DNA from 2 places in the Hydrogenophaga electricum genome. Region 2 is predicted to be linked to the other one. Evidence: predicted binding sites of a transcription regulator. Region 2 holds the regulator's gene; the other holds the start of a gene.
The links. The regulator sigma-54, encoded in region 2, starts transcription at its own class of promoters, with help from an activator protein. The targets are predictions, from matches to a motif close to TGGCANGNAANCTGCTTT.

Region 1: a site for sigma-54 is predicted at 1,342-1,359, ahead of glnA (type I glutamate--ammonia ligase). Genes of this name have one in related genera too.

Annotation. Positions count from the first base shown of each region.
Region 1 is NZ_BSPB01000047.1:6,127-10,609, forward strand. It holds gene QQK43_RS18655 (EI24 domain-containing protein) at 1-292, shown strand, start outside; gene QQK43_RS18660 (competence/damage-inducible protein A) at 289-1,137, shown strand; gene glnA (type I glutamate--ammonia ligase) at 1,412-2,827, shown strand; gene QQK43_RS18670 (hypothetical protein) at 3,043-3,561, shown strand; gene glnL (nitrogen regulation protein NR(II)) at 3,558-4,483, shown strand, end outside.
Region 2 is NZ_BSPB01000021.1:25,609-30,091, reverse strand. It holds gene QQK43_RS13340 (thiol:disulfide interchange protein DsbA/DsbL) at 1-516, shown strand, start outside; gene lptA (lipopolysaccharide transport periplasmic protein LptA) at 637-1,269, shown strand; gene lptB (LPS export ABC transporter ATP-binding protein) at 1,293-2,042, shown strand; gene QQK43_RS13325 (RNA polymerase factor sigma-54) at 2,127-3,734, shown strand; gene QQK43_RS13320 (nitric-oxide reductase large subunit) at 3,797-4,483, opposite strand, start outside.

The sequences.
Region 1 (4,483 bases), on a different contig from region 2:
GATGGGCGTGCTCACAGGGTATCTGGGGGCGGCGCCCAGCGTGCTCTGGGCCTCGGGGGCGCTGTTCATCGCCCTGGCACCCCTGCTGGTGCCGGTGGCCATCTGGATCTACACCCTGGTGCTGGCGTTTGCTTCGCTCTGGTTCGTGCACTACTGCCTGGCCGCACTGGAGCGCCTGCGGGGCACGGCCGCCGCCGTGGATGTGGTGGAGGCCGGGGCGATGCGTTCCCCGGCGCCAGTGTCCAGCCCCGAACCGCCGGTTCTGCCCCCTGTTTCCGGAGACCCTTCTTGAGTGCCTTGCCCCCCGATGCTTCCCTGTCCTCCGCTCCGGCCTTCGGCCTGATCATCGTCGGCGACGAAATCCTCTCGGGCAAACGGGCCGACAAGCACCTGCCCAAGGTGGTCGAGCTGCTGCAGGCACGGGGACTGGCCCTGTCCTGGTCGTTGCTGGTGGGGGACGATCCCCGCCGGATCACGGCCGCCTTGCGCGACGCGTTTGCTTCGGCGGACGTGGTGTTTTCCTGCGGCGGCATTGGCGCCACGCCGGACGACCACACCCGGCAGTGCGCGGCCGCTGCGCTGGGTCAGCCGCTGGTGTTGCACCCCGAAGCCCGGGCGCTGATCGAACAGCGCATGCGGGAGACGGCGGCGGAAAAGGGCGAGGTGTTCGACGCGGAGCGGCCCGACAACGTGCACCGCTACAACATGGGCGTCTTCCCCGCGCAGGCCCGGATCGTGGCCAACCCCTACAACCGCATCCCCGGCTTCTCGTGCGATGGTCCTGGCGGCGGCACGGTGCACTTCGTGCCCGGTTTTCCGGTGATGGCCTGGCCGATGATCGAAAACCTGCTCGACACCGATTACAGGCATCTGCACCGCCAGGGCAGCTGGCAGGAGCGCTCGGTGGTGGTGTTCGGGGCCATGGAAGCCGCGCTCACGCCTTTGATGGAGGCCATCGAGCAGGCGCACGCGGTCAAGGTGTTCAGTCTGCCCAGCGTCGACCACCCGCAATTCGGCCGCCATATCGAACTGGGGGTCAAAGGGGAGCCCGAAGCGGTGACGCCTGCGTTCGCGCAGCTGCTGGCTGGGCTGCGCGGCTTCGGGGCCGATTTGGGCCCCGAGATGGTGCAAAATTGAATGCACCAAATTGGGATTGTCCGTTTGATCCATTTTGGTGCGCATGAGGTGCTTTCGATCCGGTGCAGTGCGCGCTGCGGGCTGGAGGGGGCAGACAAGGGCCGCCAGCGATCCTGCGGGAACCTTTGTGGCGCATGGGCTCGGTGATAATCCCCGTCCGTGTGCGCCGTGTTCAGCCGGGTGATGCGGCGCAGCGGGCCCTGATGGCATGAATGATGCTAGTCAAAAGGGTCTCTTTTTTTGATTACCACCCACTCAGCAACAGGAGCATTTGATGGCAAAGACCGTCGCAGACGTGATGCAATTGGTGAAGGACAACGACGTCAAGTTCGTTGATTTCCGCTTCACCGACACCCGTGGCAAGGAACAGCACGTCACCGTGCCGATCTCGGCTTTCGATGAAGACAAGTTTTCCGCCGGCCACGCTTTCGATGGCTCCTCGGTCGCTGGCTGGAAGGGTATCGAAGCATCCGACATGCTGCTTATCCCCGATGCCAACACGGCCAACATCGATCCCTTCTTCGAAGAAACCACGCTGTACCTGCAGTGCCACGTGATCGAGCCCAGCGATGGCAAGCCCTATGAGCGCGACCCGCGCTCCATCGCCATGCGCGCCGAGGCCTACCTGAAGGCTTCCGGCCTGGGCGATACGGCTTTCTTCGGTCCTGAGCCCGAGTTCTTCATCTTCGACAACGTCTACTGGAAAAACGAGCCGGGCAACGTCGGCTTCCAGATCGAAGAGTACGAAGCTCCCTGGAACTCCGGTGCCAAGCTCGAAGGCGGCAACCGCGGTCACCGTCCCACCGTCAAGGGCGGTTATTTCCCGGTGCCCCCGGTCGACAGCACGCAGGACATGCGCGCCGAAATGTCCCTGATCCTCGAATCCCTGGGCATCCCCGTCGAAGTGTTCCACCACGAAGTGGCGGGCGCTGGCCAGAACGAAATCGGCACCAAGTTCTCGACCCTGGTCGAGCGCGCCGACTGGACCCAGGTCCTGAAGTACGTGGTCTGGAACGTGGCCAACGCCTACGGCAAGACCGCCACCTTCATGCCCAAGCCTTACGCGGGCGACAACGGCTCCGGCATGCACGTTCACCAGTCCATCTGGAAGGACGGCAAGAACTTGTTCGCTGGTGACGGCTACGCCGGCCTGAGCGATTTCGCCCTGTACTACATCGGCGGCATCATCAAGCACGCCCGTGCCCTGAACGCCATCACCAACCCCGGCACCAACTCGTACAAGCGTCTGGTGCCTGGCTTCGAAGCCCCGGTGAAGCTGGCTTACTCGGCCCGCAACCGCTCGGCCTCGATCCGCATCCCGTTCGTGGCCAACCCGAAGGGCCGCCGTATCGAAGCGCGTTTCCCCGATCCTTCCGCCAACCCCTACCTGTGCTTCTCGGCCCTGATGATGGCGGGTCTGGACGGCGTGGAAAACAAGATCCATCCGGGCGAAGCCGCCACCAAGGATCTGTACCACCTGCCGCCGGAAGAGGACAAGCTGGTCCCGACCGTGTGCTCGAGCCTGGATCAGGCCCTCGAATACCTGGACAAGGACCGCGCGTTCCTGACCAAGGGTGGTGTGTTCACTGACCCGATGCTCGATGCCTACATCGATCTGAAGATGCAGGAAGTCACGCGCTTCCGCATGTCGCCGCACCCGGTCGAGTACGACATGTACTACAGCCTGTGATGCCAGCGCGGTGCGGTTCTGTTTCGCACCGCTGGTCCACGGAACCCACGGCCTTCGGGCCGTTTTCTTTTTTCCGGGTGCTGGCAAAGGCCGGTGCTGGCGGTGGGCGGATGGCACTTTCGCGGGGTTTTTCAGTCATACTGATACATTCGTTGCATGGCTTCACCCATTGCAGGTGGCGTCCGCTCTGTCGATCCCCCGATTCCGTTGATCCGATGCCCTTGAAATCCCTTCTCCTTCCGCTGGCCGTGGCTGTGATGGGCACCCTGTCGATCGCTCACGCGCAGGAGCGCATCTACCGCTGTGGCAACGAGTACACGAACAACGCCGAAGCGGCCAAAGCGCGTGGTTGCAAGCTCATGGAAGGGGGCAACCTGACCGTGGTGCAGGGCACGCAACCGCAGCAGCAGGCCGCTGCCGCGCCGCGCAGCGCGAGCGAACCGAGGCCCACCGCTTCCCGCATCGACAGCCCGGCCCAGCGGGCGCGGGACAGCGATGCCCGTGCCATCCTGGAGTCCGAACTGCGCAAGGCTGAAGAGCGCCTGACCGCGGCCCGCCAGGCCTATGCCAATGGCGAGCCGGAGAAGCAGGGCATCGAAGGGCGCAACCACCAGCGCTATCTGGACCGGGTCGCCGAACTCAAGGCCTCCCTGGACCGGGCCGAGAGTGATGTCAACAGCATTCGGCGGGAGCTCTCCCGCTTGCCAGCGGCGGGTGTGAGCACGGCACAATAGGGGGCTTGAAAAAGCCACTCATCCCCCTTCTTTCCAAGTCCAGCAAGGGCGCAGCCACGGCAGTCTCGCCGTCCCACCGTTTTCACGCCCTGGACCTGCTGGCCACGCTGGTGGCGGTGGTGTCCCGGGACGGTACGGTGCTGTTTGCCAATGCGGCGCTCGAAGATGCCCTGGGCATGTCTCGGCGCAGCATCACCGGCGCACCGCTGCAGGACTGTTTCACCGAACCCACGCTGCTGCAGAGCGCGCTCAACGGGGCCAGCGAAAACGAGTACGCGGCCCTGCGGTACGACGCTTTTTTGCGCCGCCTGAGCTATGAGCCTTTGCCGGTCCATGTGGTCGTGGCGCAGACCGATACCGCCGGAGAGATCATCGTCGAGCTGTTGCCTCTGGAACAGCAGACGCGGCAGGAGCGGGAAGAGCGGCTGATGGATCAGGCGCAGGCCAACAAAGAGCTGATCCGCAACCTGGCGCACGAGATCAAGAACCCGCTTGGCGGCATCCGTGGCGCCGCGCAGTTGCTGGAGCTGGAGCTCGACAACAAGCAACTGACCGAATACACGCAGGTCATCATCCACGAGGCCGATCGCCTGCAGTCGCTGGTGGACCGGCTGCTGGCGCCGCACCGGCGCCCGCACGTGGTCGGCGATGTGAACATCCACGAGGTTTGCGAGCGCGTGCGCTCGCTGATCCTGGCAGAGTTTCCGCGCGGGCTGAAAGTGGTGCGGGACTACGATGCCTCGATTCCCGACTTTCGCGGCGACCGCGAGCAACTGATCCAGGCCGTGCTCAACATTGCCCACAACGCGGCGCAGGCGCTGGCCGACCGCATCGCCGCGGGCGACGCGCAGATCACTTTCCGCACGCGCGTGGGCCGGCAGGTTACCTTTGGTAAACAGCGTTATCGGCTGGCATTGGAATT
Region 2 (4,483 bases):
GGCCGCCCCGCGCCGGTGGATGCCCCGAACGGGCAGGTGGAGGTGATCGAGTTCTTCGCCTACACCTGCGTGCACTGCTTCAACTTCGAGCCCATCTTCAGCGCCTGGATTCAGAAGAAACCGGCCCACGTGACCGTGCGTCGTATGCCTGTCGCGTTCAGCGAAGCCTTTGTGCCGCTGCAGCGGCTGTTCTACGCACTCGAAGCGATGGGCCAGCTCGATGCCTTGCACGAAAAGGTTTTCAAGGCCATCCACGTCGAGCGGCAACGCCTGACCACCGCCGAGACCATCACCGCCTGGGTCGGCAAGCAAGGGCTGGACACCGCCAAGTTCACCGAGAACTACAACGCGTTTTCGGTGGCGGGCAAGGCGCGGCGCGCGGCCCAGATGCAGGAAGCCTATCTGGTGGAGGCCACCCCGTCGCTGGGGATTGGAGGACGTTTCTACGTCCCGGGTCAAGGTCCCAAGACCCTGCAGGTGGCCGACGCACTGATCGCCGATCTGCGCAAGGGCTGACCGGGTTTGGGTCACCTGGTGGCGGGGCCGGTCAAAGGCCCCGCAATTTGTTCGGCCATGCGCGCCGAACGCCGGCCGGTGAAGGCTACAATGAATGCAAGTTTCGTGCCCTCACCTGCCATGCCCGTGCTTCAAAACCCCCGCTTCCCGATCCGCTCCCTGTTGCTGGCCTTGGCCTGCGCGTTGCCCGTGGGCGCCGTGCATGCGGAGTTGGCCGACAAGGACAAGCCGTTGAACATCGAGGCCGACAGCCTGCGCTATGAAGATGCTAAGCAACTGAGCGTGTTCACCGGCAAGGTGGTGGCCACCAAGGGCACGATCATCATGCGCGGTGCGCGCATGGAGGTGCGCCAGGACCCGCAGGGCAACCAGTTCGGTCTGCTCGTCGGGGGACCGAATGCCTTGGCTTTCTTCCGGCAGAAACGCGAAGGCGTGGACGAATGGATCGAGGGTGAGGGCGAGCGCATCGAATACGAAAGCGCCTCCGAAACCGTGGTGTTCACCGGCAAGGCGGTGATGCGCCGTTACCGGGGCACCCAGCTCAACGACGAGAGCTCGGGCACCCAGATTACCTACAGCAGCGCCACCGAGGTCTACACCGTCAAGGGCGGCGCTGCCGCCACCGCGTCCAATCCTTCCGGCCGTGTGCGGGCCATGCTGACCCCGATCCCGGACGAGCAGGCGAAGCCGGCACCCGCCACAGCGCCCGCCCAACTGCGGTCCACCAACACCCTTCCCGAGCAGAAGCAGTGACGGCGGCGGAGGCCCCGGCGCCGATGGCGGTCCGCAGCCGGCTGGAAGCACGCGGCTTGCGCAAGGCCTATGGCAGCCGCAAGGTGGTCAAGAACGTCTCGCTCTCGGTCGACAAGGGCGAGGTGGTCGGTCTGCTGGGCCCCAATGGCGCGGGCAAGACCACATCGTTCTACATGATCGTGGGCCTGCTGCGGGCCGACGGTGGCGAAATCGAACTCGACGGCATGCGCATCGAGCGCCTGCCCATCCACCGGCGGGCCCGCCTGGGCCTGGGCTATTTGCCGCAGGAAGCCTCGATTTTTCGCAAGCTCACGGTGGCGCAGAACGTGCGCGCGGTGCTGGAGCTGCAGCACGATGTGAACGGCGAGCCGCTGTCGGCGGTCGATATCAACGACCGTCTCGACGAACTGCTCAAGGAATTGCGGGTCGACCACTTGCGCGATTCGCCCGCACCGGCGCTCTCGGGTGGGGAGCGTCGCCGCGTGGAAATCGCGCGTGCGCTGGCCACCCGGCCGCGCTTCATCCTGCTGGACGAACCCTTTGCCGGTATCGACCCGATCGCCGTGCTCGAAATCCAGCAGATCATCGCTTTCCTCAAGGACAAGGGCATCGGTGTCCTGATCACCGACCACAACGTGCGCGAAACCTTGGGCATCTGCGACCACGCCTACATCATCAGCGATGGCCAGGTGCTGGCCAGCGGGACCACGGCCGAGATCGTCGAGAACGCCGACGTGCGTCGGGTGTATCTCGGCGAACACTTCCGGATGTGAGGCCAGCATGCGGATGACCGGACCTGGCGGACAGCTTCCGACGGGCATGCGCCCGGCATGGCGTGATGCGGAGCGGGCGGCGGCATGAAACAGTCGCTCTCCCTGCGGGTTTCGCAGCACCTGGCCCTGACGCCGCAACTGCAGCAGTCGATCCGGTTGCTGCAGCTGTCCACGCTCGAAATGGCGCAGGAAGTCGAGCAGATGCTCGACGAGAACCCTTTCCTGGAGCGCACGGAAGAAAGCGCCGAGCGCGAGGAGTTTGGCCTGTCGGCCACCGACGCACCGGTCAGCGCGGGCGAACAGCTCAGCGAGTCGGGGAGCGGTGCGGATGATGGCGCCGCCGCTTCGGCGGGCGAGCGCCTGTCCGCCTCGGATGAAAGCGCCCCGGCCGACGACCTGGAAGGCCGGCTCGACGGCTCGGCCCCCGTGGAAGAAAGCTGGGAAGGCGACGGCACGGTCGAAATCGCGCCCGATGACAGCGAATGGGGCGGTGACGCGCCGCCGCGCAACGGCGCGTCGGACGACGACGAAACCGCCAGCGCGGCCGAGCTGGCGCGCAGCCTGATCAGCCTGCAGGACCACCTGCACGAACAGGCGCGCATGCTGCGCATCGGGGACGACGACGCGGCCGCGCTGTTCTTCCTCATCGAATCGCTGAACGATGACGGCTATCTGGATGGCGATCTGGGTGATCTGGCCCGCGCGTGGTGGCGCCTGGCCCATCCCGACACCGGTTTGCCGTCGCTTGAAGAGGCCGAGGAGGCCGAAGAGCAACTGCGCATCGCGCTGGGCTGGCTGCAGGCGATGGAGCCCGCTGGTGTGGGGGCGCGCGATCTGGCCGAATGCCTGCGGCTGCAGATCCAGGAACTGCGCAACACCCCGGCAGCCCGCATCGCGCTGGCGATCTGCCAGCAACCGCTGGAGCTGGTGGCCAAGCGTGACATCAAGCGCCTGTGTGCGCTCACGGGGGCGGACGACGAGACGGTGCGCGCCGCCCTGGGCCTGATTGCCGGGCTTGAACCCAAGCCGGGGCGGCGCTTTGTCGACGTGGAGCGCAACATCGTCGTGCCCGACGTGATCGTGCTGCGTGCCGGGCGCGGCTTCAAGGTGGTGCTCAATCCCGACGTCATGCCCCGCCTGCGCGTGCACGATGTGTACGCCAACGCGCTGCGGGGCCAGCGCGGAGGGCGCGACAGCGAAGGCGGCCACGCGGCGATGCAGCAGCGCCTGCAGGAAGCGCGCTGGTTCATCAAGAACATCCAGCAACGCTTCGACACCATCCTGCGCGTGTCCAGCGCCATCGTCGAGCGCCAGCGCAATTTCTTCATGCACGGCGAACTGGCCATGCGCCCGCTGGTGCTGCGCGAGATCGCCGACGAACTGGGCCTGCACGAGTCGACCATCAGCCGCGTGACGACGGCCAAGTACATGTCCACGCCGTTCGGCACCTACGAGCTGAAGTACTTCTTCGGTTCTTCGCTGGGCACGGAAACCGGCGGCAACGCGTCGAGCACCGCGGTGCGCGCGCTCATCAAACAGTTCATCTCGGCCGAAGACACCAAAAAACCGCTGTCGGACAACCAGCTCTCGGACATGCTCAAGGAGCAGGGCATCGAGTGCGCGCGCCGCACCGTGGCCAAGTACCGCGAGGCGCTGCGCATCGCCCCGGCCAATCTGCGCAAGGCGCTCTGACAGACCCGAAAAAACGCCGCCCAAAGGGCGGCGTTTTGGCAGGCAGGGCGCTCGGTGCGTGCTCAGGCAGTGCGCGTGCGCAGCGTGGTGGCGGGTGCGCCGCGGCTGGCCAGGCCCCACACCACCTGCCAGGCCATGGCCACGGCGCCAACGATGAACACCACGTCACCGAAGGTGCGCACCCAGCGCAGCGTCTGCAGCAGCGGCTGCTGCAGGAAGGCTTCGCTGCGGGCGTACCACAGGCCCTCGCTGACACTGGCGTGGAACTGCAGGATGCCGATGGGCAGCAGGCTGGTGGCGATCATCAGCACCAGGCCGACGTTGAGGCCCCAGAACGCGGTTGGCATCAGGACGGGGCTGAAAACGAACTGCGGGCGAAGGTAACGCAGCACCAGCAGTGTGAAGCCCAGTGCCAGGAAGCCGTACACCCCGAACAGGGCGGCGTGTGCATGCACCGGTGTGGTGTTCAGACCCTGCACGTAGTACAGCGAGATGGGCGGGTTGATCATGAAGCCGAAGACGCCCGCGCCCAGCATGTTCCAGAAGGCCACGGCCACGAAGCACATCAGGGGCCAGCGCAGGTTGTCCATCCAGGGCGCACGGGTCTTCAGGCGCCAGTTGTCCCAGGCTTCGTGGCCCAGCACGATCAGCGGCACCACTTCCAGCGCGCTGAAGGCCGCCCCCACCGCCATCACCGGCGTGGTGGTGCCCGCGAAGTACAGGTGGTGGAAGGTGCCCGGAATGCCGCC